2 regions of the Mesobacillus sp. ABV4_180 genome follow, and region 2 is predicted to be linked to the other one. Evidence: riboswitches for the same ligand, from Rfam matches in the RefSeq annotation. Region 2 holds a riboswitch; the other holds the start of a gene.
The links. A riboswitch is a leader RNA that binds a small molecule or an ion and turns the genes downstream of it on or off. The one in region 2 is predicted to bind FMN.
Positions count from the first base shown of each region.

Region 1: linked by a shared signal. The riboswitch ahead of ACXAEA_RS08915 (ECF transporter S component) and the one ahead of ribD (bifunctional diaminohydroxyphosphoribosylaminopyrimidine deaminase/5-amino-6-(5-phosphoribosylamino)uracil reductase RibD) in region 2 are both predicted to bind FMN.

Region 1 covers NZ_JBSWTJ010000001.1:1,763,155-1,778,668, forward strand. The annotation lists gene ACXAEA_RS08855 (spore maturation protein) at 1-375, shown strand, start outside; gene rluB (23S rRNA pseudouridine(2605) synthase RluB) at 581-1,306, shown strand; gene resA (thiol-disulfide oxidoreductase ResA) at 1,371-1,895, shown strand; gene resB (cytochrome c biogenesis protein ResB) at 1,922-3,547, shown strand; gene ccsB (c-type cytochrome biogenesis protein CcsB) at 3,560-4,747, shown strand; gene ACXAEA_RS08880 (response regulator transcription factor) at 4,860-5,576, shown strand; gene ACXAEA_RS08885 (ATP-binding protein) at 5,573-7,360, shown strand; gene sigX (RNA polymerase sigma factor SigX) at 7,614-8,165, shown strand; gene ACXAEA_RS08895 (GerMN domain-containing protein) at 8,140-9,378, shown strand; gene ACXAEA_RS08900 (peptidoglycan DD-metalloendopeptidase family protein) at 10,036-11,010, shown strand; gene ACXAEA_RS08905 (histidinol-phosphatase) at 11,081-11,893, shown strand; gene serA (phosphoglycerate dehydrogenase) at 11,993-13,570, opposite strand; FMN riboswitch at 13,876-14,008, shown strand; gene ACXAEA_RS08915 (ECF transporter S component) at 14,171-14,752, shown strand; gene ACXAEA_RS08920 (ferredoxin) at 14,874-15,122, opposite strand; gene ACXAEA_RS08925 (YpbB family protein) at 15,402-15,514, shown strand, end outside.
Region 2 covers NZ_JBSWTJ010000001.1:1,085,222-1,100,735, forward strand. The annotation lists gene ACXAEA_RS05375 (VOC family protein) at 1-164, shown strand, start outside; gene ACXAEA_RS05380 (FMN-dependent NADH-azoreductase) at 342-977, shown strand; gene ACXAEA_RS05385 (hypothetical protein) at 1,341-1,667, shown strand; gene katA (catalase KatA) at 1,655-3,115, opposite strand; gene ACXAEA_RS05395 (cell wall hydrolase) at 3,681-4,268, shown strand; gene ACXAEA_RS05400 (spore germination protein) at 4,466-5,908, shown strand; gene ACXAEA_RS05405 (MEDS domain-containing protein) at 6,202-6,750, opposite strand; gene dacB (D-alanyl-D-alanine carboxypeptidase/D-alanyl-D-alanine endopeptidase) at 7,288-8,772, opposite strand; gene ACXAEA_RS05415 (hypothetical protein) at 8,887-9,087, shown strand; gene ACXAEA_RS05420 (metal-sensitive transcriptional regulator) at 9,210-9,545, shown strand; FMN riboswitch at 9,603-9,746, shown strand; gene ribD (bifunctional diaminohydroxyphosphoribosylaminopyrimidine deaminase/5-amino-6-(5-phosphoribosylamino)uracil reductase RibD) at 9,875-10,957, shown strand; gene ribE (riboflavin synthase) at 10,970-11,626, shown strand; gene ACXAEA_RS05435 (bifunctional 3,4-dihydroxy-2-butanone-4-phosphate synthase/GTP cyclohydrolase II) at 11,638-12,831, shown strand; gene ribH (6,7-dimethyl-8-ribityllumazine synthase) at 12,848-13,318, shown strand; gene ACXAEA_RS05445 (S1C family serine protease) at 13,674-14,879, shown strand; gene ACXAEA_RS05450 (peptidylprolyl isomerase) at 14,892-15,514, shown strand, end outside.

The sequences.
Region 1 (15,514 bases), 680 kb from region 2:
GTAGGTATGATGGTGGCCATTGCTGTCTTCAGGGCATCTGGTGCACTTGATCTAATGGTTGACTGGCTCCGCCCTGGCCTCGAGAAGATGGGAATACCAGCTGAAATTGTGCCGCTCGCCCTCATCAGGCCGATTTCCGGGACAGCCGCATTAGGAATCACGAGTGATCTTATCAGTGTATATGGTCCCGATTCCTTCATCGGTATACTTGCCGCTACCCTTCAAGGCAGTACGGACACTACCTTCTATGTATTGACAGTTTATTTTGGCGCTGTCGGCATCAAGAAAATGGGTGACGCAGTCAAAGTCGGGCTTCTTGCTGACGCTGTCGCGATCGGAACAGCCATTATTGTTGTTACACTTATGTTTGGTTAAACAAGGGGGATACCTAAAACTGTATCTCCTTTTTTGCTTTTCCAAATCATTCAATTGTTAAAGAATGATTAACCGTCATAGTTTATTTTTGATATTTTACGACATTGCTTACTTTGAAAACAGCGAGAGTTATGTCATAATTCAAAAGGATGGAATAGATATTAAGATTAACAATCGTTATTTGATATTAATAGGAGTGACCTTCATGGAAAGACTGCAAAAAGTTATTGCCCACGCTGGGATTGCATCAAGAAGAAAGGCTGAAGAGATGATCCTTGATGGAAGGGTCAAAGTCAATGGAACTGTTGTTAAGGAACTTGGCCGAAAGGTGACTTCATCTGACAGGGTCGAAGTGGATGGAATCCAGATCGAAGGGGAGGAGCCGGTTTACTTCTTGTTCTATAAACCGCGCGGTGTCATTTCGAGCGTTCAGGATGATAAAGGCCGAAAAGTTGTTACAGACTTTTTTGAAACAATCAAAGAAAGAATCTATCCGGTAGGAAGACTTGATTATGATACATCGGGATTGCTTCTTCTGACTAACGATGGTGAGTTCGCGAATTTACTGATGCACCCGAGCAATGAGATTGACAAGGTTTATGTTGCCAAGACAAAAGGCATTCCTTCAAGAGAAAAACTTGCTAACCTTTCAAGAGGGATTGTTCTAGAGGATGGCAAAACAGCACCGGCAAAAACAAAGTTATTGAGTGTCGATAAAAAGAAAGATACTGCAATCGTAGAAATTACAATCCACGAAGGCCGGAACAGGCAGGTCAGAAGAATGTTCGAGGCAATAGGGCATCCAGTATTAAAACTGAAGCGTGAGAAATATGGATTCCTTACCCTAAATGGCCTCAGAACAGGTGAAATCAGGGAGCTTACCCATCATGAAGTAAAACAGCTCCGAGTTCTGGCTATGAAAAAGTCTTAGACTTTTCAATAATGTGGCTATTGTAATGTTATAATAAGGGAGAAATACGGTGGGAGGTTTAAGGATGAAGAAGAAACGTCTGGTCACTCGGACTATCATACTTGCGGTACTGGCATTGGCAGTAGGCTACACACTGTATGCCAATATGAATAAGGATAGGAACCAGAAGATTGAAATTGGCAAACCTGCGCCTGACTTTGTCCTTGTTGATATGGAAGGCAATAAGCATAGGCTTTCTGACTATAAAGGCCAGGGTGTTTTCTTGAATTTTTGGGCAACATGGTGCAAGCCGTGTGAAAGAGAAATGCCTTATATCGAAAATCAATATCAGCAGTTCAAAGACAAGGGTGTCCAGGTGCTTGCAATTGATTCTAGTGAATCGGAATTGGTCGTAAACAAGTTCATTGAGCGCAAAGGACTTAATTTTCCAGTCATGATTGATAAGGATGGACAAGTCCAGGCTGCCTATGGCATTAATCCGCTGCCTATAACCTTTTTGATCGATAAGGAAGGAAATATTGTGAAAAGCCATACCGGGGAATTGAACGAAGATACAGTCCGTGAATTCATGGAACAGATTAAACCTTAAAAGTAGGGGAACAGGGAGTTTTTACAATGAACGAAGTAAAATGTGAATGCGGCCATGTCAACCCGCATGGAACCATACTTTGTGAATCCTGCGGAAGAGTGCTTGATGAGAAGGAAAAAGAAAAGCAGCTTCTGGATATGCGTTATGAAGGCAGCGCCAGACGTTCACAAACTTATAACAAGACCATCATTGATAAAGTGTGGAATTTCTTTTCATCAGTAAAAGTAGGAGTGTGGCTGATTGTCATCACTTTAATTGCCTCATCACTCGGCACGATCTTTCCGCAGGAAATGTACATACCGCCATTGATGCCTGCCTGGGAATATTATGAGGAACAATACGGTTGGTTAGGTAAGCTTTATTATGATTTGGGTTTCCATAATCTATACAGTTCATGGTGGTACTTGCTGTTGATTGCATCAATCGGAGTATCACTCGTCATTTGCAGTCTTGACCGGGTCATCCCGCTGCACAGGGCGCTCAATAAGCAAAGGGTATCAAGGCACGAAAGCTATTTGAAACGACAAAGAATGTTCAGTGTATCCGAAACCGCATTGTCTGAAGATAATGTAAACAAAATAAAGGAAAACCTGAATAAGAAAGGCTATAAAATTCGTGAAGAAAATGGCGATATCCTTGCGGAGAAAAATCGTTTTTCCCGTTGGGGTCCATATGTGAACCACGTCGGGCTGATCATTTTCCTTATTGGCGGAATGCTACGTTTTGTTCCAGGGATGTATATCGATGAAATTCTCTGGTTAAGAGAAGGGGAAACAAAAGCGATACCGGGAACAGAAGGGCAATACTATTTGAAAAACAACCAATTTATCTTTGAAGTATATGATAAAGAAAAAGACGATGAAGTCTTCGAAGAGGCAATCTCCAAAGTAGGGACGGTAGTAAAGAATTATCAAACGAATGCCACCTTGTACCAAAAGCAGGGGGCTTCAGTTCCAGGAGAAAAGCCGGAGCTTGATAAAATGCGTGACCAGTCAATTCAGGTAAACAAACCTCTAAAAGTCGATGGTTTTGCTTTGTATCAGGTAGATTATAAGCTTGATGAAATGAGCAAAATGGCTTTCAAGCTTGAAAATAAAAAAACAGGGAAGCAATTTGGCGACGTTCAGGTTGACCTTTACGAGCCTCAGATGAGTTACGATCTTGGAAATGGTTATAAGGTGGAAGTCATGAGCTATTTCCCGGATTTCGAATTCAATGATGAAGGGGAACCGTCAACCAAGTCAAGGATTCCTAATAATCCGGCTTTTATTTTTAAAATGTTTTCACCAGAAAAACCAAAAGGTGAAGTGAGCTTTGTCGCAATCAGACAAACAATCGAACCTATGGGGGAAAATGATTTCAAGATGGCATTCAATGGTGTTGAAACCAAGAATGTAACAGCATTGACAGTCAGGAAAGACTTGACGCTTTGGATCATCGGGCTCGGAGGATTGATTTTCATGATTGGTGTTGTCCAGGGTGCTTATTGGAACCACCGCCGTCTCTGGATTAGAAAAATAGACAACCAGGTGTGTACGGCAGCCCATACAAACAAGAACTGGCATGGTTTGAAAAGGGAGCTTGATATAGTATTTGCAGATTCAGGAATTGAAGCACCGGAAGACCAGCTGGCAGGGGACAAGAAGGAATAAGGAGGGAAAATCATGGTTGAATTAAGCTCAAACTTCCTGTTTGCAGCGTTTATCTTATATTTAGTGGGTATTTTATTCTTTGGGGGAGCGATAAAGGATAAAAGGCATGCCGACAAGAAAGATGCACCAAACAGATGGGCAAAAATTGGTATCATAGTAACAATTGCGGGATTTCTTTCACAGCTTACTTTTTTCATTTTAAGATGGATTGCTTCCGGCCATGCACCGGTCAGCAACCTCTTTGAATTCACAACATTTTTTGGGATGTCATTAGTAGGTGCCTTCATCGTACTTTACTTTATGTATAAAACACCTTTGCTGGGATTGTTCTCACTGCCAATTGCGGCATTAATAATTGCATATGGAAGCATGTTCCCGAGAGACGTTACTCCATTGATTCCAGCACTTCAGAGCTATTGGCTTCATATTCATGTAACAACAACAGCGATTGGTCAAGCGATTTTGGCTGTCAGCTTTGCGGCCGGCTTGATTTATCTGGTCAAAAGTGTTGACCAGACTAAGAAGAACAAAAGTACTCTGTGGCTTGAAGTAGTTTTGTTTGGCTTGATCAGCACTCTTGGTTTCGTATTTGTGTCTAGCTACTTTGCTGCCACTGATTATCAGGCAAACTTCAACTACATTAATAAAGAGGGACAGCCTGCGACAGAGAAATATACGGTCCCAGCACTTGTCGGCCCACACCAGTTTGAGCTTACGGACAAGGAACGTCTTGAACCAATCTTCGAGACACCTGCGATTATCAGTGCAAAGAAATTGAACACGGTTATTTGGTCACTTGCAGCGGGTATAGTATTATATATGTTGTTAAGAGTGATCCTTCGCAAGCGTGTAGCGGCAGCATTGCAGCCATGGACGAAGAATATCAATCTAGATCTTGTGGATGAAATTGGCTACCGCTCCGTGCTAATCGGTTTCCCGGTATTTACGCTGGGTGGACTGATTTTTGCGATGATTTGGGCTCAAATCGCCTGGACTCGTTTTTGGGGCTGGGATCCCAAGGAAGTATGGGCTTTGATCACTTGGCTATTCTATGCTGCTTTCCTTCATTTACGCCTCTCAAAAGGCTGGCATGGTGAAAAGTCTGCATGGCTTGCGGTGATTGGATTTATTATCATCATGTTCAATCTTGTAGCAGTTAATCTTGTTATTGCTGGCTTGCATTCTTATGCAGGTTCATAAATTGTGTCTATTTTTTGACAGCCTTCACTGATTCAAGTGAAGGCCTTTTTTAAAAAAGCATGGCAAGATGCCGTATGTTTATGTAAAATATTCGCAGGGAGGGATATACCTTATGGAAAAAGACGTGAAGATTTTAGTAGTAGATGATGAAGAAAGAATCCGACGTTTATTAAAGATGTATCTTGAAAGAGAGAACTATATTATTGATGAAGCAGAGGACGGAAATGAAGCGCTGGCAAAATCACTTGCCAACGATTATGATGTCATCCTTCTTGATTTAATGATGCCCGGTAAAGACGGACTCGAGGTTTGCCGTGACCTGCGTGAAAAGAAATCTACTCCAGTGATCATGCTTACTGCCAAAGGTGAAGAAGTGAACAGGGTACAGGGTTTCGAGGTTGGTACCGATGATTACATCGTAAAACCATTCAGCCCTCGTGAAGTCGTGCTTCGCGTTAAAGCAATGCTGCGCCGTTCTTCAAGCACAAGCTATCTGCAGACGGAAACGACTGCCAAAGATGTGATTGTTTTCCCTCATTTAACCATTGACAATGATGCTCATAGGGTTTCTGCTGATGGAAAAGAAGTCAGCCTGACACCTAAAGAATATGAATTGCTCTATTTCCTTGCAAAATCTCCGGATAAAGTTTTCGACCGTGAGCAATTGCTGAAGGAAGTGTGGCATTATGAATTTTTCGGCGATCTCCGTACTGTAGATACACATGTTAAGAGATTGCGTGAAAAGCTTAATAAAGTTTCTGAACAGGCTGCGAAAATGATCGTAACGGTCTGGGGGGTTGGCTACAAGTTCGAGGTAGTCAATGAATGATGTTTTGGCGCAGTGTAGTAGGTAAGCTCTGGATTACCATCCTTTTGCTGGTTTCATTTGTATTGTTCATCCTGACAGTCATGCTGCTGGAGTTTTTTGAGAACTACCATGTAGATGAAACCCGCAAAGGGCTCACAAATACTGCTGAAAAGATCGCCAAGGTCCTGGAAGATCATCCTGGAGAAGAAGAAAAATTAGGTCTTGAAATCGCATGGGAAATGGTCGATGACGACTCAAGGGTCACAGTGATCAGGGATGAAAATACTTATTTTTATTCACCGGGGGATGCGGATACAGCACATGTACCAATCTCCTACTTTATGCAGGATCGTGTCCTTTCTAAGGTCTTTAAAGATGAAAAAACAGTAGATATGATCACCTCCTTGCCAGGCGTATCAAGCCAGGCAAATGATACTCAATATTTAATGATTGGTGTCCCGTTAGCTCAATCTGGCAATCAAAATGGCGCAGTCTTCATCTATCAGTCCCTTGAAGTCATGGAGGAAACGACCAGACTGACAACAAAATTCATCTTGCTTGCAGCCGGGGTTGCAATTGTCCTTACGACGATCTTCGCTTTTTTCCTGTCTACCAGGATCACAGCTCCACTGCGCAAAATGCGGGAGGCTGCTTTTGAGGTAGCCCGTGGGAAATTCGACACAAAGGTACCGATCCTTACACATGATGAAATCGGGGAATTAGCAACGGCCTTCAATCAAATGGGCAGACAGCTTAAATTCAATATGAATGCCCTGAGCCAGGAAAAAGAACAGCTGACCAGCATCCTCAGCAGCATGGCGGACGGGGTAATCACCTTCAATCGTGATGGCACAATCCTGATTACCAATCCGCCTGCGGAAATGTTCTTAAGATACTGGTATTATGAGCAAGGGCTTGCTTCTGAGAACACAGATGCAGTTCCTTCTGAAGTAATGGAATTATTCCAGCTCGCTGTCAATACTGAAAAAGAGCAGGTCGGCGAGCTTTCTGCCCAGGGACGGACCTGGGTCATCATCGTCAGTCCTCTTTATAATAAGCGATTTATCCGCGGTGCCGTGGCTGTGGTCCGAGATATGACCGAGGAACGCAAGCTGGACAAACTGAGGGAAGACTTCATTGCCAATGTTTCACACGAATTGAGAACCCCAATTTCGATGATGCAAGGGTATAGTGAAGCAATCGTCGATGATATCGCTCAAACGGATGAAGAGAAGAAAGAGATGGCAAAAGTTATTTACGATGAGTCGCTTCGAATGGGCCGCCTCGTGAACGAGCTTCTTGATCTGGCCCGTATGGAAGCTGGTCATATTCTTCTTTCTGTTGAATCTATTGAAATCGGGCCTTATATCAATCGTATCATTCATAAGTTTCACGGATTGGTGAAAGAAAAAGGCATCGAGTTATCAGTTGAGCTTGACACGGATGAAGAGTTTTTCCGTTTTGACCCTGACCGGATTGAACAGGTGCTTACGAATTTGATCGATAATGCGATCCGTCATGTTCCCGATTCGGCTGCAATTGTGGTCAGCGCAAGGACAGATGAACGTGGTCTTACCATTGAGGTCAGCGACCAGGGTCCAGGGATTCCTGAAGAAGATTTGCCGTTCTTGTTTGAGAGGTTTTATAAAGCGGATAAATCCCGAACGCGTGGAATTTCAGGCACAGGACTGGGACTTGCGATTGCTAAGAATATTATCGACGCCCATCGCGGAAATATTGCGGTAAAGAGCAAACTCGGACAAGGAACGACATTTTCCTTTTCGATTCCGCGAAATATTGAATAACTTGCCGACTATTCTTGATTCACAAGGAACAATGATCGGCAGTGAGAGAAGTCCATTCCACGGCGGAATGGGCTTTTCTTGATTACGGACGATTTCCTATAATCCCTCGAATACAATTGAAAATTAAAAAGAAGCAGTGACTATTTTGTCCTCGAAAAAGCCTTTCATTTCCAATCTAAAAATAATATAGTTAAGATGAAACTTTTACTAACTACATACGACTAATATTATGAATACGGAGGCGAAAAGACCTATGAACTCCGTTTTTGATGAATTATACAATAAATATCATCATGACGTTTTTCAATTTTTATTTTATATGGTGAAAAGCAGGGAGCTGGCAGAAGACCTTGTACAGGAAGTGTACATCCGTGTCTTGAAGGCGTATGACCGTTTTGAGGGCAAGAGCAGCGAAAAGACGTGGCTGTTTTCGATTGCCAAGAATGTCGCAATCGACCATTTCCGCAAACAAAAAGGCTGGAAACAACGCTTGCTCGAATCCTTCGATATGTCGGCTCGCCAGGTAAGGGACGAACAGCCGCTGCCAGAAGATTTGGCATTGCAAAGCGAAGAAATTCAAATGATGTACAGGTGCCTTGATCAATGCACGGTTGACCAGCGAATGGTTATCATCATGCGCTATATTCATGAATTAACGATCACGGAAACCGCAGAAGCTTTATCCTGGACCGAAAGCAAGGTTAAGACTACCCAACACCGAGCTTTAAAGACGCTGAAAAAGCTGATGGAAGAAATGATCGAAAAGGAAGGGATGACTAGTGAAAAAGTCACAGTTAAGCGATAAACAGCTAGAAGAACTCCTCGGCCAAATGCCTAAGATAAAAGATCATCGCGATCCTCGTGACATTTATCAAAATATTGCCCATCGTGTAGAAAAAAGAAAGATGCCTGCATGGATTATCCCGAGTGCCGCTTTGGCAGCAGTCCTCTTTCTCGCCTTCATCCTCTCACCGGGTTTGATGGGAGTCAACCATTCTGCAGATAAAATGATGGATAGCAAGTCAGCCACTGGTGATAAATCTTCGATGGAAATGGAAACAGCCATCAGGGACGATGCTGCAGAAGAGAGTGCAGGTAAGCAGGAAAACACTTTGATGGATGCGCAGGATAGTCAAGATCAAAAGGCAAAGGATTTCAGGGCGCTGGATGAGAAAAATACCTTCGACAGCCTGATCTCTCTATACGAAGAAGAAGTGGACATCGCGACTACGGAGATTCTTACCTACGCAATACCCGATATACAAGCACAGTCGATTGTTCCGGTTACTGTAACTGTTCCAAAAGAAGATGGGGAAAACTGGGTTGATAGTTTCACAAAAACAATGCCGAAGCTTCAGGAAGAAGAGTGGGGACTTTCAGATTATTATCCACTGGACGCGACATGGAGTTATGATGAAGCAACCGAAACTTTGACTCTGGATGTAAAAGCAGATCATAAGTTTCGATATGGAAGTGCAGCGGAAGTTATGTTTCTTAATTCGATGACACAAAACTTTTCTGGAAAAGGGATATCAAAAATGTTGTTAACGACAGAAAAAAAGCCGGGGATAGAGCTTGGGAATTATGGGCCTATGAACGAGGCGCCGATTTCCTCAAAATCGCTGCAAAGACGAGCTTATTTATTTTTAACTGTCGATGGAGTTACAACACCTTACCTTGTGCCGACAAAAGAACAGCACGATACAATCGGTTATGCTTTCGCAGAAATGACGAAAGGAAATGAAGAGCTTAATCTATCCGCATCACTTCCAGCGGATTTCAAGCTGGAAAACACGAAACTGGAAAAAGAGAATAATGTTTTAACAATTTCTCTAACGGAAGAAACAACAATTGAAGAAAGCTTCCTGCCGAGCCTCGAGGCGATCTTACTGACAGCAAAAGAATTTGGATATTCTGGTGTCAAATTTGAAAATGCAAAAACCGATCGACTAGGCCCGTTCAATTTGAACGAAGTCCTGCCGTTGCCACTGGCACCGAATAAGAAAAATATCGAATAAAAAGTGGCTGTCCAAAAGCTCATTATATAGAGCTTTTGGCAGCTTCTTCTTTTTGAAGGACAAAAAATTAAGGAAACCGCAGAAAAGTGTCCGTCATCAAGGTCATGAAGGACAGAAATCTATGGAAACCGCAGAAAAGTGTCCGTCATCAGGGTCATGAAGGACAGAAATTTAAGGAAACCGCAGAAAAATGTCCGTCATCAAGGTTATGAAGGACAGAAATCTATGGAAACCGCAGAAAAATGCCCGTCATCAAGGTTATGAAGGACAGAAATCTATGGAAACCGCAGAAAAGTGTCCGTCATCGGGGTCATGAAGGACAGAAATCTATGGAACCAGCAGAAAAGTGTCCGTCATCAAATTGATCACGATGGCATTATAAAAACAGGCAGGTAAAAGGGGCCGCCCAAAAAGTCAGTAATGCACGTGAGGAGAAACAAAATGTTTTTCCTCACGTGCTTTTTATTTTGTACTTATCTGTCAGTACATTTTTAGCGATAGTGCCACAAATTTTCCTTCTTTTGCATAAAAAAGCAGCTTCTCACCAAATATAACGAATGTGCTTTTTTTGCTTCTGCTTTTCCATTCATCAGGTTCTATTTCTGTACAGGCTGTCATAGGGATGGAAAGGGAGTACAAAAGTTAAGGAGGAAGAAAATGCAGGACTATATAAAGCGTTTACTCATCGCAGGGATCATGGCACTATTTATCAGCTTGCTGTTTCTCGGCGGAAAGCACTCTCAGGCAGAAATGCTCGACATACCAGAATTAACTTCCCACTGGGTCTGGCCGGCAGAAGGGGTTGTTACAGATCTCTATGGAACGCGCCACGGCCATCATAAAGGAATCGATATAGCGGGTGAGCACAAAACACCTGTACATACAGTTGATAGTGGTATAGTAACAAAATCATATTATTCGGGCTCATATGGACATGTCGTGTTTATCAAACATGAGAACAACCTGGAAACCGTCTATGCTCATTTAAATAAACGAAATGTCAAAGAAGGACAAATTGTAAAGCAAGGGGATATCATTGGTTTGATGGGAAATACCGGGGATTCTTCCGGTGTTCATCTCCATTTCGAAATTCATCAGGAAAAATGGACGTATGAAAAAGAAAATGCGATTGATCCAATGGTTGCACTTGGAGAAGCGGCAATTGGGCAACCTGTGATTGCCTTAGGGAAAATAAATGACCAGGTTTCAATTGAGACGATTGCGAAGCTGCGAATGACTGACGATGTGGTAATCGGGAAACATGAAGATGCGATCATCAGGACAAAAGAAAATGAAAATCACGAATCCCAAGTTGCTCAGTCTTCTCAACCGGCAGATGAAAAACAAAGGAAACACACTGTCAAAAAAGGGGAAACCCTATGGTCAATAGCAGCAAAATACAAAACTTCTGTTGAATCATTATCCAAGAACAATAATATAAGAAACCATCATATTGTTCCAGGAGATACTATTGTTATTGGGATGTCTGAATCAAATCGGTATACCGTAACCTCGGGTGATACATTGCATTCCATTGCTGAAAAGACCCAAACAACCGTGCAGGAACTGAGGAAGCTCAACAATCTATCTTCAGATGTCATCCAGCCACAGCAAATATTGATCACCCGGTAAGCAATATATTGTCCCCTCCCTCTTCATGAAAGTATAATAGGTAAAACGGTCATTAGGGGGATGGATGATTTTGCTGACAGATTACCATAATCATTTGGAAAGAGGCACACTGACGCTTGACTATCTAAAAAGATTCACTGATGCTGCAAATCAGAAAGGAATCGGGCATTTTGGGGTTTCTGAACATGCGTATCACTTCTATCAGACTGCAGATATCCTTCGCAACAGCTGGGTGGATGAGCGGAGATTTTACGATATGAACGATTATGTTGCACTCTTTCAAGAGGCATGGAGAAGTGGCATTGATGTGAAAATGTCGATTGAGATGGATTATACACCTGGAAAGCACGCAGAAATGGAACAGTTCATCAAAAACTATGATTTTGATTATGTGATTGGGTCAATTCACTGGATAGGAGATTTTGGGATTGACCTTGCCGAATACCGTAAAGAATGGGACAAAAGGGATCTCTTTGAGGTATATAAAAGTTATTTTGACCAGGTGGTAACGCTCGCTGAGTCCAATCTGTTCGATATTATTGGACATATCGATCTTGTGAAAATCTTCAAGTATGTACCTGCGGATGAAAACTTCCTTTTGGAACAGTACGACAGGGCGACATCCGCGCTGGCTCAATCAAGAACATGTGTCGAAATCAGCACTGCAGGATTAAGAAAGCCGACCCAAACAATTTATCCTGACAAAAGGCTTCTTCAAATGTGCCATGATAAAAAAATCCCGATTGTTTTATCATCCGACGCACACATTCCTGAAGATGTAGGTGCAGATTACGATCAGGCATTAATTCTTGCCAGAGAAGTCGGATATAATGAGATCATGACATTTTCAAAGGGTGAACGTAAGTCATATCCGTTGGGATAAATATAAACAGGCCACCATATTGGTTGGCCTGTTTGTGTTTAATAATGTGGGCAAGTGGCTCTTTTAGTATTGCAGTGCTTAAAAGTCACTGCTGATTACTTACAGAATTATGCTGTTGATGGTTACGATGTCCTTGAGAGATTTCAGCTTCTCGATCATATCCTCAGCTAGTGGTTTATCGAAGGATAGGACCATGATTGCTTCACCTCCGGCTTCCTTTCTTCCAACCTGCATCGTCGCAATATTCACTCCATGATCGCCCAATACTTTTCCTACATGTCCGATAACCCCGGGACGGTCCATATGCTGTATGTAGAGAAGGTTGCCTGAAGGAAGGAAGTCGATATTGAAGCCGTCAAGATTAACAATTCTCGGTCCGTAATGCTCGATATAAGTTCCGCGTGCTGTGAAGCAATCACCGTCACCTTTTGCCGTGACTGTAAGTGTGTTGGCATAACCGAAGTGGTTCCCTGTCACTTTTTCACCAATCATGATGCCTCGTTCCTTTGCAATATGGATTGCATTTACTTCGTTTACGTTCACATCTATGCGGTTTTCAAAGAAACCTGCAAGAAGCGCCTTGGTCAAAAAAGTTGTTTCAAGTTCTGTTACAGTACCTGAGTATGTTACAGTCAATTCGCTTATTCCTTTGTTATGGCACTCGGAAACAATTTTTCCCATTTCTTTTGCAAGCTGGTGAAAAGGCTGGATTTTTTCGTATATCTCTCTGGACATCGCCGGCAGATTGATGGAATTAGAGACAGGCTTATTTTCAAAGAATGTCCGGATTTCATTTGCTACCTGTGTAGCGACATTCAATTGGGCTTCTTTCGTTGATGCACCGAGATGGGGTGTAACAATTACTGAATCGAGTTTCAATAATGGATGGTCACAGGATGGAGGCTCGACTTCAAAGACATCAATTGCTGCACCGGCTACATGTCCTTTTTCAATAAAGTGAGCCAGTGCGATCTCGTCGATGATTCCGCCTCTGGCACAGTTCAGCAAGTACACGCCTTTTTTTGTTTTGCCTAGCGTTTTTTCATTTAACAAACCTTTAGTTTCTTTTGTCAGGGGAGTATGGACTGTTATTATATCTGATTCACCAAGAACTTCATCGAAAGTGGATAATTGAACACCCAGGACCTCAGCCCGTTCCTTAGTGAGAAACGGATCAAATACTTTAACTTTCATACCGAATGCCCTGGCGCGTTTGGCGATTTCCGATCCGATTCTTCCCATGCCGATGATACCTAAAATCTTTCCGAATAACTCATTTCCGATGAAGAGATTTCTCTTCCAGTCACCATTCTTTACGGTGAAGTGTGCCTGAGGAATATTTCTCATGAGAGCAGACATCATCGCAAAAGTATGTTCCGCGGTGGAAATTGTATTGCCATCTGGAGCGTTCACGATGACAATGCCTCTTCTTGTTGCTTCTGTTATATCGATATTATCCACGCCGACACCTGCCCGGCCAACAATTTTCAATGACGGCATGCGGTCTAGAAGGCCGGAAGTAACCTTTGTTGCGCTTCTTACTAACAGAGCATCAATTTTACTTAAATCAACAAGGTCCGAATTGATATTGTCCATATGTACCTTTGCGTGTTTCCACTCCAGCAATGGCTGCAAGCCTTCTTCCTTGATTGAATCAGCAGCTAACACCTGAAACATCCATATCCACTCCTCTGTAAAAGAAATAATTTTCTGATTATTTTACAAAACGAATATTCTTTTGTCAAATCAGCTTAATGTTCATAAAAATAATGTAAACGCTCCCAAAACCATTGATTTTACAAATTTAGATCCCCGAATTCCCGAATTTTACATTCTGTTCCATTCAATGTTCGCTATTCTAAATCATATTCAACAACAGGGTGTAATAGGAGTGGAATTGTGGCTGACATAAAAACGTCACAAGCAAACACCTTCCCAAATCTTCTTTTTTTCAGTATAATAAACTTGTTAAATTTAATATGGTCTATCTTCGGGGCAGGGTGAAATTCCCGATCGGCGGTAATGAGGTTCTTTCTCTAAGCCCGCGAGCCTGTATGGGCAGGATTTGGTGCGATTCCAAAGCCGACAGTATAGTCTGGATGGGAGAAGATGGAGGTTCTGCAGACGTTCGGAAAATGCAGGTTTCGAACGTTTATTAAGCATGCCTTCTCAAAGTATCCCTCAAGCCTAAATCTTGAGGGTTTTATTTTGTTATGGTATGTGAATGCTGAATCTTTCTTCTTTATGTGAGATGGATCTCGATAAGGAGAGAGGGAAATGAAAAAATTTAGTGTAAAAGCAATGGTTTCAATTGGGATGTTGAGCAGTATTTCTTATGTATTGATGCTGCTGAATTTTCCGCTTCCGCCGTTTCCAAAATTCTTAATGGTTGATTTCAGCGATATTCCTGCATTAATTGCTGCGTTGATTTTTGGGCCGGCAGCCGGTATTTTAGTAGAGTTGATCAAGAACATGCTTGATTATTTCATGACAGGCAGTGAAACGGGTGTGCCAGTAGGCCATGCTGCCAACTTTGTCGCAGGAGTTTTATTCATCCTGCCAACTTATTATATCTATCAGCGACTGAAAACAAAGAAGGGTATGACATTCGCCCTTGTGGCAGGGACTGTCAGTATGGCAATCCTGATGAGTGTCCTGAACTATTATGTTTTTCTTCCTGCCTACACGATCTTCCTGAATATGCCAGCAATGTCTGGTCCGGAAACAAGGCAGTTAATTGTTGCTGGAATCCTGCCATTTAACTTTGTTAAAGGCATCCTGATGTCAATTGTGTTCATGTTGATGTTCTCAAGAATGAAAACATGGATTGAAAGGCAGCAATCTTTTAAAAACGCATAATGAACTCATTTGAGTTGAAATACAAGAAAAAGCAACGGCCTGCACCGTTGCTTTTTTCACTTTTAAAAGTCTAAAAATGAACAAAAAAATTCCCGCTGGGAGGCGGGAATTATGTAGGTTCTTATTCGAACTTAGTTGCATCTCCGTTGAATGGCTCATCAGCAACTTTGATTGAATCAGTTGGGCATCCTTCAAATGCATCCATCATGTCGTCGATCAATACATCAGGAATCTCAACGATACCTTCGTTTTCATCAAGTGTTACGAAAGCAATGCCTTCATCATCGTAATCGTAGATATCTGGAGCAGCTGCACCGCAAGCTCCGCATGCAATACAAGTTTCTTTGTCAACAATCGTGTACTTAGCCATGATCTAATTCCTCCCAAATGGTTAACAATAATATGCTGTCTTCACGAAAATAGTGAAAACGTATTCCTCATACCTATTGTAAAACTGTATCGCCAACATTTCAATAAAAAAAGTATTGAGAATGCTTATCACACAAGGCATTGAATGCTTTTTGCGCTGAAAATAAAACATTTTAAGAGGTATTTTCATGTTAAAATATATCTATATTATTTTTCTGCTATAGGGTGAGCAGCCGAATATGGAAGCTTACTTAATGATTTTACCTCTAAGGGTGGTTCTATGGGGATTACATATATAGAAGGAGTCGTCCTGGCATTATTGAAAAAAATAAATGGAGAACGGACGATTTATTCCTTATTTCATTTATTTCAGGGCAAGAGATCATCTCAAAC
Region 2 (15,514 bases):
AATCATTTACATTGATACTGCCAAACGTACATGCAGTAAATGAAACGATTGTCCGGCTAGAAGAAATAGGGGCAACTGTTACAAGTGAAAATGGTGTGTATATTACTTCTGATCCTTCAGGAAACCGTATCAATCTGGTATCAGCAGGCAGCAGGGAAGGATAAGTGCTTTGAAAAAATCCGCTTGATTGGCCACGGATCTTAGAAGGATTTTCCAGTAAGCATTTAAATTGACCTAACGTTCAAACCGGAGTATTATCTCGAAGTAAACTATTTTAATTTCAAGATTTATTTATATCGAAATAGTTGCGAAATTTTAAACTAGATAGGTGGAATTGCATCATGGCAAAGGTTTTATACATCACAGCACATCCGCTGACTGAAGAACAGTCCTTCAGTTTGGCTGCAGGAAAAGCATTCATCGAAACATACAAATCTCAGAACCAGAACGATGAAGTTATTCATCTGGACTTATTTAAAGAACACATTCCGTATATCGATGCAGACGTATTGGGCGGCTGGGGAAAGCTGCAGAAAGGTACGGAATTCTCAGCGCTTTCAACAGAAGAGCAGGCAAAGATCGGCCGTCTTGCTGAACTCGTTGACCAGTTCACAGCAGCAGACAAATTTGTTTTTGTCACACCACTATGGAATTTCTCATTCCCACCTGTGATGAAAGCATACCTTGATGCTGTCGCAGTGGCAGGCAAAACATTCAGATATACACAGGAAGGCCCAGTGGGCTTAATGACAGATAAAAAAGCCCTTCACATCCAGGCTCGCGGAGGTTACTACTCAGAAGGACCAGCAGCAAGCATGGAAATGGGACACCGCTACATCGAAACAATCATGAATTTCTTCGGTGTACCTTCTACTGAATGCCTGTATCTAGAAGGGCAAAATGCGAACCCTGAAAAAGCACAGGAAATCAAAGAAAACGGAATCGCCCGTGCTAAGGATTTGGCACATACATTCTAAAAAACTAGTAGCCGAAGTTAGAAGCTGTCCGAAAGCTCATTTTTAGAGCTTTTGACAGCTTCTTTTTTTCTTAAGGACAGAATTCATTGGAACCTAGAGAAAAGTGTCCGTCATCGGGGTGATGAAGGACAGAAACCCATGGGCAGTGCAGAAAAATGTCCGTCATCGGAGTGATGAAGGACAGAAATCCATGGCAAGCGCAGAAAAATGTCCGTCATCGGAGTGATGAAGGACAGAAATCCATGGCAAGCGCTGAAAAATGTCCGTCATAGAGTTGATGAAGGACAGAAATCCATGGGAAGTGGAGAAAAATGTCCGTCATAGAGTTGATGAAGGACAGAAACCCATGGGAAGTGGAGAAAAGTGTCCGTCATAGAGTTGATGAAGGACAGAAATCCATGGGAAGTGGAGAAAAATGTCCGTCATAGAGTTGATGAAGGACAAAACCCATGGGAAGTGGAGAAAAGTGTCCGTCATAGAGTTGATGAAGGACCGAAAACCTTGGATATGTGCCCGGTCAAGGGAAGGAATGGAGAAACCGGTCACATAAAGAAGCGGTATGGGACCTGTCAGGGGTATAAATCACAGAAAAGTTTCAGTCATCAACGCTATCGCGATTGCATTATAAAAGCAGGCAGGAAAAAACGGATGCCCTTAAAGGACATCCGTTTCATCTATCAAACTTCCTGAGGCACCTGCAGGCCGAGACCTTTAGCGATAAGTGTTCCGTATTCAGGATCTGCCTTGTAGAAGTGGCCGATCTGGCGGAGTTTGATGTCGGCGCGCTCCACAGGCTTCATTGCTGCTACGATGTTTGCAACAAGGCGCTCGCGTTCTTCTTTGTTCATCAAACGGTACAGGTCACCGGCTTGGGTGTAATGGTCGTAGTGGTCGTAGCCAACGTTTTCGGCAACGCCACTGACAGGGAAGGACGCCTGCTTGTGCTCGTTCACTTCAGTTGGGCCACCGAAACTATTAGGCTCGTAATTTACGCTTTTACCGCCATTGCCGTCAAAACGCATCTGGCCGTCACGCTGGTAGGAGTTCACTTCCGATCTCGCCCTGTTGATTGGCAGGTGATTGTGGTTCGCTCCCACACGGTACCGATGTGCATCCGAGTATGCGAACAGGCGGCCCTGAAGCATTTTATCAGGTGATACATCGACGCCAGGCACAAGGTTTCCAGGAGAGAATGTAGCCTGTTCAACTTCCGCGAAGTAGTTTTCCGGATTGTGGTCCAATACCATGCGGCCAACTTCAATCAATGGATAGTCTTTCTGTGACCATACCTTTGTAACATCAAATGGATCGATGCGGTAAGTATTCGCATCCTCTAGAGGCATGATCTGCACATAAAGCTTCCAGGCAGGGAAGTCGCCAGCTTCGATTGCATTGAATAGATCTTCTGTATGGTAGTCAGGATTTTCTCCTGCGATTTTTGCAGCTGCTTCAGATGTAAGGTTTTTCACTCCTTGCTCTGTCTTGAAGTGGTACTTGATCCAGACACCGTCTCCTTCAGCATTTGTCCATTTGAACGTGTGGCTGCCAAAGCCATGCATATGGCGTAATGTAGCAGGAATGCCTCTATCAGACATTAAAATAGTGACCTGGTGAAGCGATTCAGGTGATAATGACCAGAAATCCCAAACTGCATTTGGATCCTTCAAGTGTGTCTGAGGATTTCTTTTTTGTGTATGGATGAAATCAGGGAACTTGATTGCGTCGCGGATAAAGAATACTGGAGTATTGTTCCCGACGATATCATAGTTTCCTTCCTCTGTATAAAACTTCACAGCGAATCCACGCGGATCACGAACAGTGTCAGCTGATCCAAGCTCTCCCGCAACTGTCGAGAAACGAATGAAAAGTGGTGTCCTCTTGCCAACCTCTGAAAGGAATGCAGCCTTCGTGAATTCAGTAACATCATTTGTCACTTCAAAATAGCCATGAGCTCCGGCACCTTTTGCATGCACAACACGCTCTGGCACACGCTCACGGTTAAAGTGCGCCAATTTTTCTAAAAGGTGTACGTCTTGAATTAAAGTCGGACCTCTTTGTCCTGCCGTCATGGAGTTCTGGTTGTCCCCAACCGGCGCTCCCCAGCTTGTAGTAAGATGTTTCTTTTGACTATTGCTCATTTTCAACCCGCCTTTATCATGTATTTTAGTTATAACTAAATGATAACAACTTTCAATTAAAAATCAATACTAAATTATAATTATTACAAATTAGAAATTAGTATAATTTGATAAAACCTCTATAATCAAATGTATGGCGCTATCCGAATTTGAAGGGTATTTTCCTTTTATGGAATTCGCGCAAGTTTCGTATAGGTTGGTCGAGATATTGTGAAAAGTGGGCGATTTAACATTAAATTAGTTGTTGAAGAATTCGCTGAAATATTGCATAAATTGGTCGAAATACTTTGTTTTTGCCAATAAATCAAAGTGAAATAATAGCGAAGTTACAAATCTGTAACGCTATGTAAAAATTGAACCGAATAATGACAGTGCTGGTTAGACAAGGAAACAAACCTGGATTGGAATAAACTACCGCGTTTAATACAAACCAAGCTATATCAATAGCTGGAAGTGGGCGCTCCCAGATGCCACATATTGGACGATGAATCACTGTGTTACAACTGCTAGCCTTATCAGTAGAGAAAGAGAGCAACTCTACTGGGAGGAATGAAAAATGAAGAAAATGAAAAAGACATTGGCAGCGCTGACAGCTGTAGCATCCTTATCTTTATTTTCAATGGGAGCAGCTGCAGAAGCGGCAACATACCAGGTGAAAAGCGGGGACACACTCTGGGGAGTGGCCAGCAAATATGGTGTGCCATTGACAGAATTGAAAAAAGCGAATAATAGAACTAGCAATCTACTATATCCAGGACAAAAGTTGACAATCCCGGCTGCGACGGTATCTGCAGCAGATCAGGATCTTCTTGCGCGTCTGGTCCACGCTGAAGCAAAAGGCGAGCCATATGCAGGGAAAGTTGCAGTAGCGACTGTTGTCTTGAATAGAGTAGCAAGCCCTGATTTCCCTAATACGGTCAAGGGCGTCATCTATGAAAAATCGAATGGCTATTATGCATTTACACCGGTGAAAAACGGCGCAATCAATAAGCCGGCGGATGCAGAGTCTAAGAAGGCTGTAAAAGAAGCCCTCGCATTCAGAGGACAAGGAAAAGGTTCACTATTCTTCTTTAACCCGAAAACGGCAGTAAGCAAATGGGTATTCTCAAGAGAAGTAACAGTGACGATCGGCAGCCACAGATTTGCGAAATAATTGCAATCTATATAGATAAAAAGGACACAAGAAATGATGTATGAATTTTCATACGTCATTTTTTTATGTGCGCATTTTAAATTGTAATTGCAAAAAAGCAGCCTTTTTCCTTTTCATCCTTCACAGTTTCCGTGAATAAGTATAGTATTTTGCCATTTCCTAATACTAACATTACGGGAGGAAGAAGGATGCCGAACATGGAAATTCAAAAAAGCCTTAAAGAAAATATCATGAATATAAGGAATACTTTTCACGATACTTCTGACCTTATTGTTAGAAAGATTAAGGTGGGCTTTAAAGATTCTTTTGAAATAAATGTTGTCTATCTGGATGGAATTATTGATTTGGATCTTATTCAGGAAAATGTGGTTAAGCCTTTATTAGAACCATTCAGGACTGTAGGTTTTAAGGAATCACAAATTGATCAAATGATTGAAAGAATTATTGAGTCGGCGGATGTGAAAACGACCACTCAGTATAAGGAATTGACCGATGCCATCGTACAAGGAAGTACCGTGTTACTGATTAACGGGTATCGAAAAGGAATTATTGTGCCATCTCCTAAGTGGGTGGAAAGAAGCATCGAATCATCAATAGGAGAACGGTCTGTAAGAGGACCGCAAATTGGTTTGACAGAAAAAATGAAAACCAATATTAATTTGATAAGAAGTTCATTGAAAACTCCTGATTTTTGTGTAGAAACAGTGGAATTTGGCTATTTTTCGCCAACATCTGTTTCGATATTATATATAGAAGGCATTGTTGATAAAGGAATTTTAAAAGAAGTTAAAAAGAGGCTAAAAAGCCTTACCATTAAGTATGTCCTTAGTGAAAGAGTAATAGAGGATGTATTAGAAGGAAAACCAAAGTCTTTTTTTTCGCGTGTAAGACATTCAGAACGAATTGACGGGGTAGTTTCATCCTTATTTGAAGGAAGGGTGGCAGTTATTGTTGATGGGTACCCTTTCGCCATCATCGCCCCTGCGTTATTTATTGATTTCCTTCAGGCCCCTGATGACTATCACATATCGATGGGCAGGTTAACAAGCCGATTAATACGATTGATCGCCTTTATATTGGGAGTATATTTGCCTGGCGTTTATATCGCGATTGCAAATTTCCATAAAGATGACCTGCCAAATAAGATTTCAAAAGCGCTCATTTCGAAGGAAGAGCTATTGCCGACCTTTTGGGAAATTGCGATTCTCTTATTTTTGATAAGAATGCTAGTAGATGTTTCGTTTCGTCTTCCGAAAAGCGCGGTAATCTTGGTCTCTTTAATCGGAACAATCGTAATTGGTGAAACAGCGGTTACTGCAAAATTAATCCACCCAGTTAGTCTGATCGTTATAGGGATTACAGCTCTGTCTAGTTTCTTAGGGGCTAACAGAGGACTTGTGGAAGCGGATGCCCTTTTAAGAGTACTTTTTTTGATTATTGCTAATTTTTTGGGGTTCAACGGTATGATCGTTGGAACAACCCTTCTGATTATTTATATGGTGAGTCTAAAGTCAGTGGGTGTTCCTTATCTTTCACCTTTAATTCCATTTAAAATGCAGGAATGGAAAGATACATTTTACAGAGAAGATTTGCAGAAACTTATTGATAGCAAACATACTTATTCCGAAGATCAAGATTAACTGTGAAAAATAACTTCATGTTGCAAAAAGACAACCATCAAAAAAGTTCGAAGAGAGGTTTCTCTACAATCTGAAAGCTCCAAGGAATGTTTCCTTAGAGCTTTTTTATTGCTTATGTTTGGCTTGGGCTTAAATCGCTTTGAGTATTTGTCGAATCGAACCGAAATGGCAGGAGAGTGTGCGATCGCTCCCAACAGACTATTCGATGTCTGTTCATCTAAGGAGTCAAGTGAATCAATCTTTTTAAGTGGTTTTGTGTATTCCATTTTTTCCACTTCTCTGAAAGCCTGCTATCAAGTAGTTGCTGGATTATTTTTTCGTTTATTCAAAAAAAAGTTGTGGCGGTTTATAAGCCTTCCTTCAAGATCATCACTGACCCTATCTGAATCGTAGGCGCAAACAGAGAGAAGTCTTTTTTCACTTACAATTACTTCTGCTTCTTTTTCAGAGGTTGTTAATTTATTCTGCACTTCTCGCTCATCTCCCCATTCTACGTGAGCCCAGCTTCGTACAGAAAATCCCCCTTCTGAATAACCGTCAATTAATTTCGGGAGATATTCGAAGATTGAATTACATTGGAAATCTCCCTTAGCATAATAAAAATCATAGTTATTTATGATGAATACATTATTTAATTGGCTTTTAGTCAATATCTTCGCTAGACTTTTTTTCAACTGTAGATTTATTCGATCATTTTCTATTATTATGGAATATTGATTCTGTTCCAAACCGCAAACAACAAAGTCCACTACATTTTTTACATACTCTTCTATGTTCTCGAAAATATATAATATATGTCCCTCGGTAAGGTTTTTAAGGTGGTTGACCGGTTTTATATGCATTTTTTCCAACAAAGCACTCCCAATCTAATGTCAACGTATTTCTTCATCAAACCAGCGAAAAAACTCCTCTCAGTTATTTTATGAAGAAGTATTGGAATAGGGCCTCCATAGCACCCATCAACTAGACTCTTAATCCAGCATAACAGTAATTCGTAAAAAATGTGTGAAAATTTTGTCATAAAAAGGAATGGTATTAAAAAAGAATTTCGTCTAGTTTTTATAGTTAAGATTGTGAAGAAATGTACTTAAATAAACGGGCGCTTATATAAAGAGGACGTATTGCAAAAACAAAATTCGCTTAACGATGACGTTAAGCGAATTTAGTAAAACCAATGCCTTTATAGCAATAAAAATAGACCATCAAATATTATTACATTTCGATGGTCTATTTGCCTTACAAAAGTAAAGTGTGTGACAGATAACAAAACCTGCTAGCCGTGGCGAGTTTTATTTTCTATTATCAATTAAGAAGTCAAACGAGTGTTTTTTCGGCATAAATAACCTTTTGAAATCTCAGTAGAAATGGATTTTTATCAATTAGGGCTGTCTGGCCAGGATTTTAACAAGGTGATTTTCGATGTTCCTGCCTTTTGTATCATCCAGCAGGTTATTCAGTAAGACTGTAAAAATCAGAGTCTCTCCGCTGTTTGTTTTTACATAGCCTGCGAGCGTGCTAACCCCTGTCAGCGAGCCTGTTTTAGCGATGATCCGATCCTTCAGTGGTTCATCCTTCAGCCTGTTTCGCATTGTTCCCCCGACCATCCTGTCACTGGCGCCGGCAACTGGAAGTGAATGCTGAAAATCCGGGAACCATTTTTCCTTCTGGGCATGATAGAGCAGGCTTGTGATTTCATTGGCTGGGACGAGGTTTGCATGAGAGATTCCTGAACCGTCCCTTAAAACGAGTTGGCTGGTGTTCACACCGAGCCTGGTTAGTTCAGCATTCATGACTTCAAGCCCTTGTTCCCAGCTTCCTTCGCCCTTGACAACCTTTCCCATTTCCTTTACAAGCACTTCGGCATGGCCATTATTGCTAAGCTTCATGAAAGGAATCATGAGATCCGACAATGCCATCGATTTATGAGAAATGAGTACAGTTTTCCTCTCGGAAACAGTGCCTTTTCTTATTTTCCCAACAACCTCTATCCCTTTCGCCTCAAGGGAATTCTTTAAAAGGCTGGCTGCGTAAAGGGCAGGCTCCCATACAGCCACCCATTCGCGGGCGTTACCAGCACCTTCTGGAATGGTGCCTTTTACATAGACTGTATTCGTGCCATGCTCCCGCTCAATGTTAATATCGTATTTGCCTTTGGAATCGACGGTTTTCGTTTCGTTGATGATTTTTACATAGCCGGTTTCAGGCTCAACTGAAATTGCAGCTGCTTTCCCTTTTTTTCCTGGGAGGATATTGACGATGACTGTGCCGGCATCATAATCCATGTTTGGTGCAGCAGTCAGTGCTGAGATTTGTGAACCATAGTATTGATGTTCGTCATTCCAGGTCAGGTCTTCAGAGTAGCGGATCTCGTCGTACCAGCTGTCATCTGCGACCAAATCACCATCAATTTTCATTATCCCTTTTTCTTTGATTGCACGGGCCATTTCGTCAAAATCAGCTGGAAGCAGCGTCGGGTCACCCTTCCCTTTTAAGACCAAGTTTCCTGACAAGGATTCACCGCTGATTTTTCCATCTGTCAATACCTCTGTCGAAAAGCGGTAATCCCCGCCTAAAACGGAAAACGCAGCTGCGGCAGTGAACAGCTTTAAAACAGAGGCAGGCTGCAGGCGCGTATCACCGATATGCTCGTACAACACGGTTCCATCCTCTGCAGACCTGATGCTCACTCCGGCCAAAGCCCCTTCTAGTACTGGTTCATTTGTTAAAAGAGCATTGATTTCTGCTGCCAGGTCTCCGCTTGGCTGAATTGCCTGGGCAGGAGGTTCCTCTGTATGGAAATATGGAATTGTGGCCAAGATGATGACAAGTACAAAAATGAAAATTGCCGTGGATTTTGGTTTCAAAATTCTACTTCACTCCTTTCATCGCTCTATGGATTCGACATGAAATTTCCCAATAAACAACTATTAGAGTCTATGATAATCTTTAAACTAATATAAGGTTCAGGAGGGAAAAAAATGTACCGGTACTTGTGGAACGCCTTACTCATTGTAGCCATCGGAGCAGGATTTTACTTCTACGCCCAACTAATTTTTTCTAAAGTAACTGACCCGCTGTACGGATCATTGGCCCTTCTCGCAGGCTGCCTGTTCGCTGCAGGCATCTTCAGGGAAATTCTACTGTATGCCCAGGCTGGACAAGAGAACAGTCAGGTTTAGGAATGAAATGCAGGACACCTCTTTATGGGGTGTTTTTTTCTGTATATAGAGATTTTATGGGATGTACTGTATGGGGGTATGATAATATTGAAACATAAGAATAAGGGGGGATTGGATTGGATATTTTAGAGCCCGGAACGAACCCATCTGAATGTGCAGACAGTTGCTGTTCATCAGAACGTAAGAGCCATCACTCAGAAAAAACAAAGAAGAATCTCGTTACGAGATTAAACCGTATAGAAGGCCAAATTCGCGGCATTAAGGGGTTAATTGAAAAAGACACATACTGTGACGATGTGATCACGCAAATCTCTGCTACCCAGGCTGCACTGAACAGTGTTGCCAAATTATTGCTCGAAGGCCATATGAAATCATGCATTGTCGAACGGATCCAGGAAGGTGATAATGAAGCAGTGGATGAGCTGCTGATCACGATTGAAAAGCTGATGAAAAAGTAAAAGGGACATATTGTTTCGTATCTAGCAAACTGTCCTGTATAATGACACTAACTGAATAATTTCCTTCGGGGTCGGGTGAAATTCCCAACCGGCGGTGATGAAGCGATGCTTCTTAGTCCGTGACCCGGTTAACGTTTGTTAAACGGTGGATCTGGTGAAACTCCAGGGCCGACAGTATAGTCTGGATGGGAGAAGGAAAAAAATGAGGATTAATATACAGGGAGAAGTATGCCCTTTTTTAACCCTCTAATTTGGCATAGCCTTTTTTAGGACCCCGAAGCGATTTTGTTTCGGGGTCTTTTTCATTTTTAAAAGAAGGAGGGTTGCATGTGAACGATATGGACTATATGGCTCTTGCCATCAGCCTCGCCAAAGCGACTGAAGGACAGACATCGCCAAATCCCCATGTCGGTGCGGTAGTGGTCAAAGACGGACAGATTATCGGAATGGGTGCTCATCTAAAAGCAGGGGAACCACATGCTGAGGTGCACGCTATCCGGATGGCTGGGGAAAAAGTTAATGGAGCCACACTTTATGTAACGCTTGAGCCATGCAGCCATTTTGGCAAAACACCCCCTTGTTCGAATTTAGTGATCGAATCTGGCGTTAAGAAAGTTTTTGTCGCTTCGGTCGACCCGAACCCTCTTGTAGGCGGTGCGGGAATCAAAAAGATGCGTGAGGCGGGCATAGAGGTTGAAGTTGGTTTGATGGAAGATGAAGCAACAGGGCTTAATAAAGTATTTTTCCATTACATAAGCACTGGAATGCCATTTGTGACTTTGAAGTCTGCAACTAGTCTAGATGGCAAGATTGCCACCGTCACCGGAGAGAGCCGGTGGATTACCGGTATGGAGGCAAGGAAAGACGTCCATCATTTCCGTCATAAACATGACGCGATCTTGGTCGGAGTTAATACGGTTATCAAAGACAATCCAAGCCTGACGACTAGACTTGAAGCTGGGGGGAAGAATCCTGTCAGGGTGATTCTGGACACTGCTCTTCGGACACCGCTGCGGTCTGAAATTGTTATTGATCAGGCTGCAAAAACCATTATTGTGACCGGAGCCGAGGCAGATCCGCAAACGGCAAAACAATTTATTGATAGAGGTGTTGAAATCATACAGATAGAGACTCCCAAAATAGGAATATCTCAAATGCTGAAAAAACTTGGTGACCGGGGCATTGCTTCTGTCTATGTTGAAGGCGGTGCAGAGGTGCATGGGAGTTTTTTAAAGGAGAAGGCTTTTCAGCAGGTGATTACGTATATCGCTCCAAAGCTGCTTGGCGGCAAGAATGCGCCTGCATCATATGGAGGAGAAGGGATCGCCCGGCTTGAGGAAACCGTTTCGTTAAAGATTAAAGAGGTAAAACAGATTGGCGAGGATATCCGGATCATAGCTGAGCCCGTCTAAAAGGAGGTTCGTATGTTTACAGGAATCATTGAAGAAATCGGGTCAGTCGCCAATGTCCAGCATAGCGGCGATTCATTTGTCCTTACAATAGAAGCAAGTAAAGTCCTGACAGATGTCCATCTCGGGGACAGTATAGCTGTTAACGGAGTTTGCCTGACCGTCACTTCATTCATAAAAAATCGATTCACGGTGGATGTTATGCCGGAAACGGTAAAAGCGACTAGTTTAAGAACCGTCAAGAGGGGTTCGAAGGTGAATTTGGAGAGAGCCATGGCTGCTGGAGGCAGGTTCGGGGGCCACTTTGTCGCCGGCCATGTGGATGGAATCGGAGTCATCAAGGGAAAAAAGCAGATTGAAAACGCTGTTTACTATGAAATACAAGTAGAGCCCGATTTGCTGAGATATGTCATCATGAAAGGTTCTGTCGCTGTTGACGGGACCAGCCTGACTGTTTTTGGAATATCCGAAGACAGTATAACCTTATCGCTGATCCCACTTACTCTTTCCGAAACGGTTCTCGGTTACAAAGGTACAGGCGATATCGTCAACATCGAATGCGACATGATCGGGAAGTTTGTAGGTCACTTTTTGACCAATCAGGTTCCTGCTGCACCAAAACGAGACAACAATATTACAGCCCAGTTTTTAGCGGATAATGGGTTTATGTGAGGGAGATAACGATGTTCGATCCGATTGAAGAAGCGATTTATGAACTGATGCAGGGAAAGGCCGTCATTGTTTGTGACGATGAGGACCGGGAGAATGAAGGAGATTTCATCGCACTCGCGGAAAAGGCGACACCAGATGTCATCAATTTTATGGCCACGCATGGACGAGGATTGATTTGTGTTCCAATCGAAACAGATTTAGCTCAGAAGCTGGATTTAATGCCGATGGTTTTTCGCAATACTGACCCCCATGGGACAGCATTTACCGTGAGTATAGACCATAAGTATTCGACAACCGGGATTTCTGCTTTTGAACGCTCGGCAACTGTACTTAGCATGCTTGATCCTGAATCAAAGGCTGCTGATTTCAAAAGGCCTGGCCATATTTTTCCGCTTGTTGCCAAGAAAGGCGGAGTGTTAAGAAGGGCTGGCCATACGGAGGCAGCAGTGGATCTTGCTATATTATGCGGTGCAAAACCTGCCGGGGTCATCTGTGAAATTATGAATGAAGACGGCACGATGGCACGAGTTCCGGAGCTGCGCAAGATTGCCGACCAATTCGAGCTGAAAATGATCACGATTAAAGACCTCATTCAATATCGAAACCGAAAGGATCAGTTGATTAAAAGAGAGGTTGAAATCAATCTTCCAACCGAATTCGGTATGTTCAAGGCTGTCGGCTATTCAAACGTAGTGGATGATAAAGAGCATATTGCCCTTGTAAAAGGGGAAATCGACGCAGAAGAGCCAGTACTTATCAGAGTCCACTCTGAATGTCTGACTGGGGATGTATTCGGCTCTTACCGCTGTGACTGCGGACCCCAGCTTCATGCAGCATTAAGCCAGATCAATAAAGAGGGACGAGGAGTCCTTCTTTACATGCGCCAGGAGGGAAGAGGCATCGGCCTCATGAACAAGCTTCGGGCATATAAGCTTCAGGAAGAAGGCTATGATACAGTTGAGGCCAATGAAAAGCTCGGTTTTGGGGCGGATTTGCGAGAATACGGGATCGGTGCCCAGATTTTAAAAGACCTTGGAATCAAGCAAATTAAACTGCTGACAAATAACCCAAGGAAAATCAAGGGTCTCAAGGGATATGACCTTGAGGTTGTAGACCGCGTGCCAATCCAGATGCCGGCAAGGGAAGAAAATGAAAATTATTTAAAAACAAAGCACAGCAAGCTCGGCCATTTACTTAACTTTTAATGTGGAGGAATTAGAGATGAGCAGAACATTCGAAGGTAATTTAGTAGGAACAGGACTTAAAATTGGAATCGTCGTTGGACGTTTCAATGAATTTATCACAAGCAAGCTCTTGGGAGGAGCGCAAGACGCTTTAAAAAGACACGGAGTAGAAGAAGGCAATATTGATGTCGCCTGGGTGCCAGGGGCATTTGAAATTCCATTGATTGCGCAAAAATTGGCGACAAGTAAAAAATACGATGCGGTCATCACATTGGGAACAGTGATCCGTGGATCCACCCCGCACTTTGATTATGTTTGCAATGAAGCAGCCAAAGGCGTATCTTCCACCGCATTGAATACAGGAGTTCCAGTCATTTTTGGCGTACTGACAACAGACACCATTGAGCAGGCAATCGAACGCGCAGGAACAAAAGCTGGCAACAAAGGCTGGGAGGCCGCAGTTTCAGCGATTGAAATGGCTAACTTAATCAATAATATTGAAATTTAATAGAATGTTTTCAAAGCTGCAGGCAATTTTGTCTGCAGTTTTTTTATTTAGGCTCTGTTAAATACGGCTGTTGATTTTCGTTCCAGGCGCTTCGCTTTCCGCGGGGCTGGCGCTGAGCCTCCTCGTCGCTTTGCTCCTGCGGGGTCTCACCTGACCAGCTGCGCCCGCAGGATTCTTCGCGCCTTCCACTACAATCAACAGGGTTTAATATCAACATTCAGCTTTAACAGAGCCTTTATTTAAATTAAAATGTTCTTCATTTTTTAAAATCCTCGCCTCAGTTTGTTAATAATTTGTTCATAATTACTGGTTAAGATGAAGACAAGTTAACAGGAAGAAATGAGGAGGAGTTACCATGAATGAACATGAGCAGCAAACTCGGTATCAGGAAATCGAGCCGGTGCAGAAGACAAATAGATTGAAAAGCATTTTATCCACAGTCATGGCAGGAGTAGTTGGATCAGCGATCACGCTTGCGGCAGTGAATTATACAGATGCTGATCCAAGAAATCAGGCCCAGCCCCAAACAGAAACGGCAGCAGAAAGCAGCAGCTCGAATATCGTCGCTACTCAAACTTCAAATAAAAATTCAGGTTCGATCGCGGATATCATTGAAGCTTCTTCCAAATCCATTGTCGGCATCACAAATCTGCAGCAGGAAAACAATCCATTTTCCCGAAGCCAGGGAAGTGTTGAAAGCGGCACGGGGTCCGGCGTGATTTTTAAGAAGGAAGGAAACAGTGCATACATCGTGACGAACAATCATGTCATTGAAGGTGCATCAAACGTCGAGGTGTCATTATACAATGGTGAGAAAGTGGAAGCGGAAGTTGTCGGCGCTGACGCATTGACGGATTTGGCAGTGATTAAAATCGATGCTGAAAAAGCGGGGGATGTCATTGAATTCGGTGATTCTTCTGTTTTAAGAGCCGGAGACCAGGTGCTGGCAATCGGCAACCCGCTCGGACTTGATTTATCCCGTACAGTCACCCAGGGAATCGTAAGTGCTGTCGATCGTTCTATTGCGGTATCAACCTCTGCAGGTGAATGGGAGATGAATGTCATCCAGACCGATGCGGCCATTAATCCAGGGAACAGCGGCGGGGCATTAATCAATAATGATGGAAAAGTAATCGGCATCAACAGCCTGAAAATCTCACAAAACGGCGTAGAAGGACTTGGCTTTGCCATCCCGAGCAAGGATGTGCTTCCGATCGTTAACCAGCTGATCGAAAAAGGGAAAGTGGAGCGTCCATATCTGGGTGTCAGCCTTGCAGATTTGTCGCAGATCCCGGAAATGTATCGGGACAACCTGCCTGAAAATGTACAAACAGGCACGATGGTCACCTATGTTGCACCTGACTCCGCCGCCTCTGAAGCAGGACTCCTGGAACAGGATGTAATCGTTGGCATTAACGGTGAAGAAGTGGAGAATGCGAGCGAACTAAGAAGATATATGTATACTGAACTTAAAACAGGCGACAGTGCCGAAATGACAATTTACCGCGACGGCAAGCAGACAAAATTGCAGGTTACCCTTACTGCTGCCAGTGCAGAATAATGGAGGAAAATGATGCTTAATTATATGAGAAACAATAAATTGATGATCATATTTGCCGTGATTGTCCTGGGACTCCTTCTGATTTTTACCATGGCTTTTTCCAAAAAAGATACTGCAGCCAGCATTGGAGGGGAGAAAATCAGCAAGGAAGAGTTGAACACAAAGTTGACTGAGTTATATGGCGCTGACACTTTGGAGTCACTTATTACCAATAAAGTGATCGAGATGGAAGCTGAGAAAGAAAAAGTGAAGGTGACCGGCAATGAGATTGATGAAGAACTGACTAAATTGCAGGAATCATATGGAGGCGAAGAGGCATTCGCGTCAGCACTGGAGCAAAATAATGTATCTATAGACCGGATCAGGGAAGACATCGAAATCTATCTTATGGCTGAAAAAATGATCCAGCCTGATATCGATGTTACAGATGAAGAACTTAAGACGTATTTCGAGGAAAACAAAGAATCTTTTGACCAAAAAGAGCAGGTGCAGGCAAGCCATATTTTAGTAGAAGATGAGGCCACTGCCAAGAAGGTTAAGGAAGAGTTGGGTAATGGAAAAGACTTCGCAGAACTGGCAAAGGAGTATTCCACAGACACAAGCAATGCAGCTGACGGCGGGGATCTCGGATATTT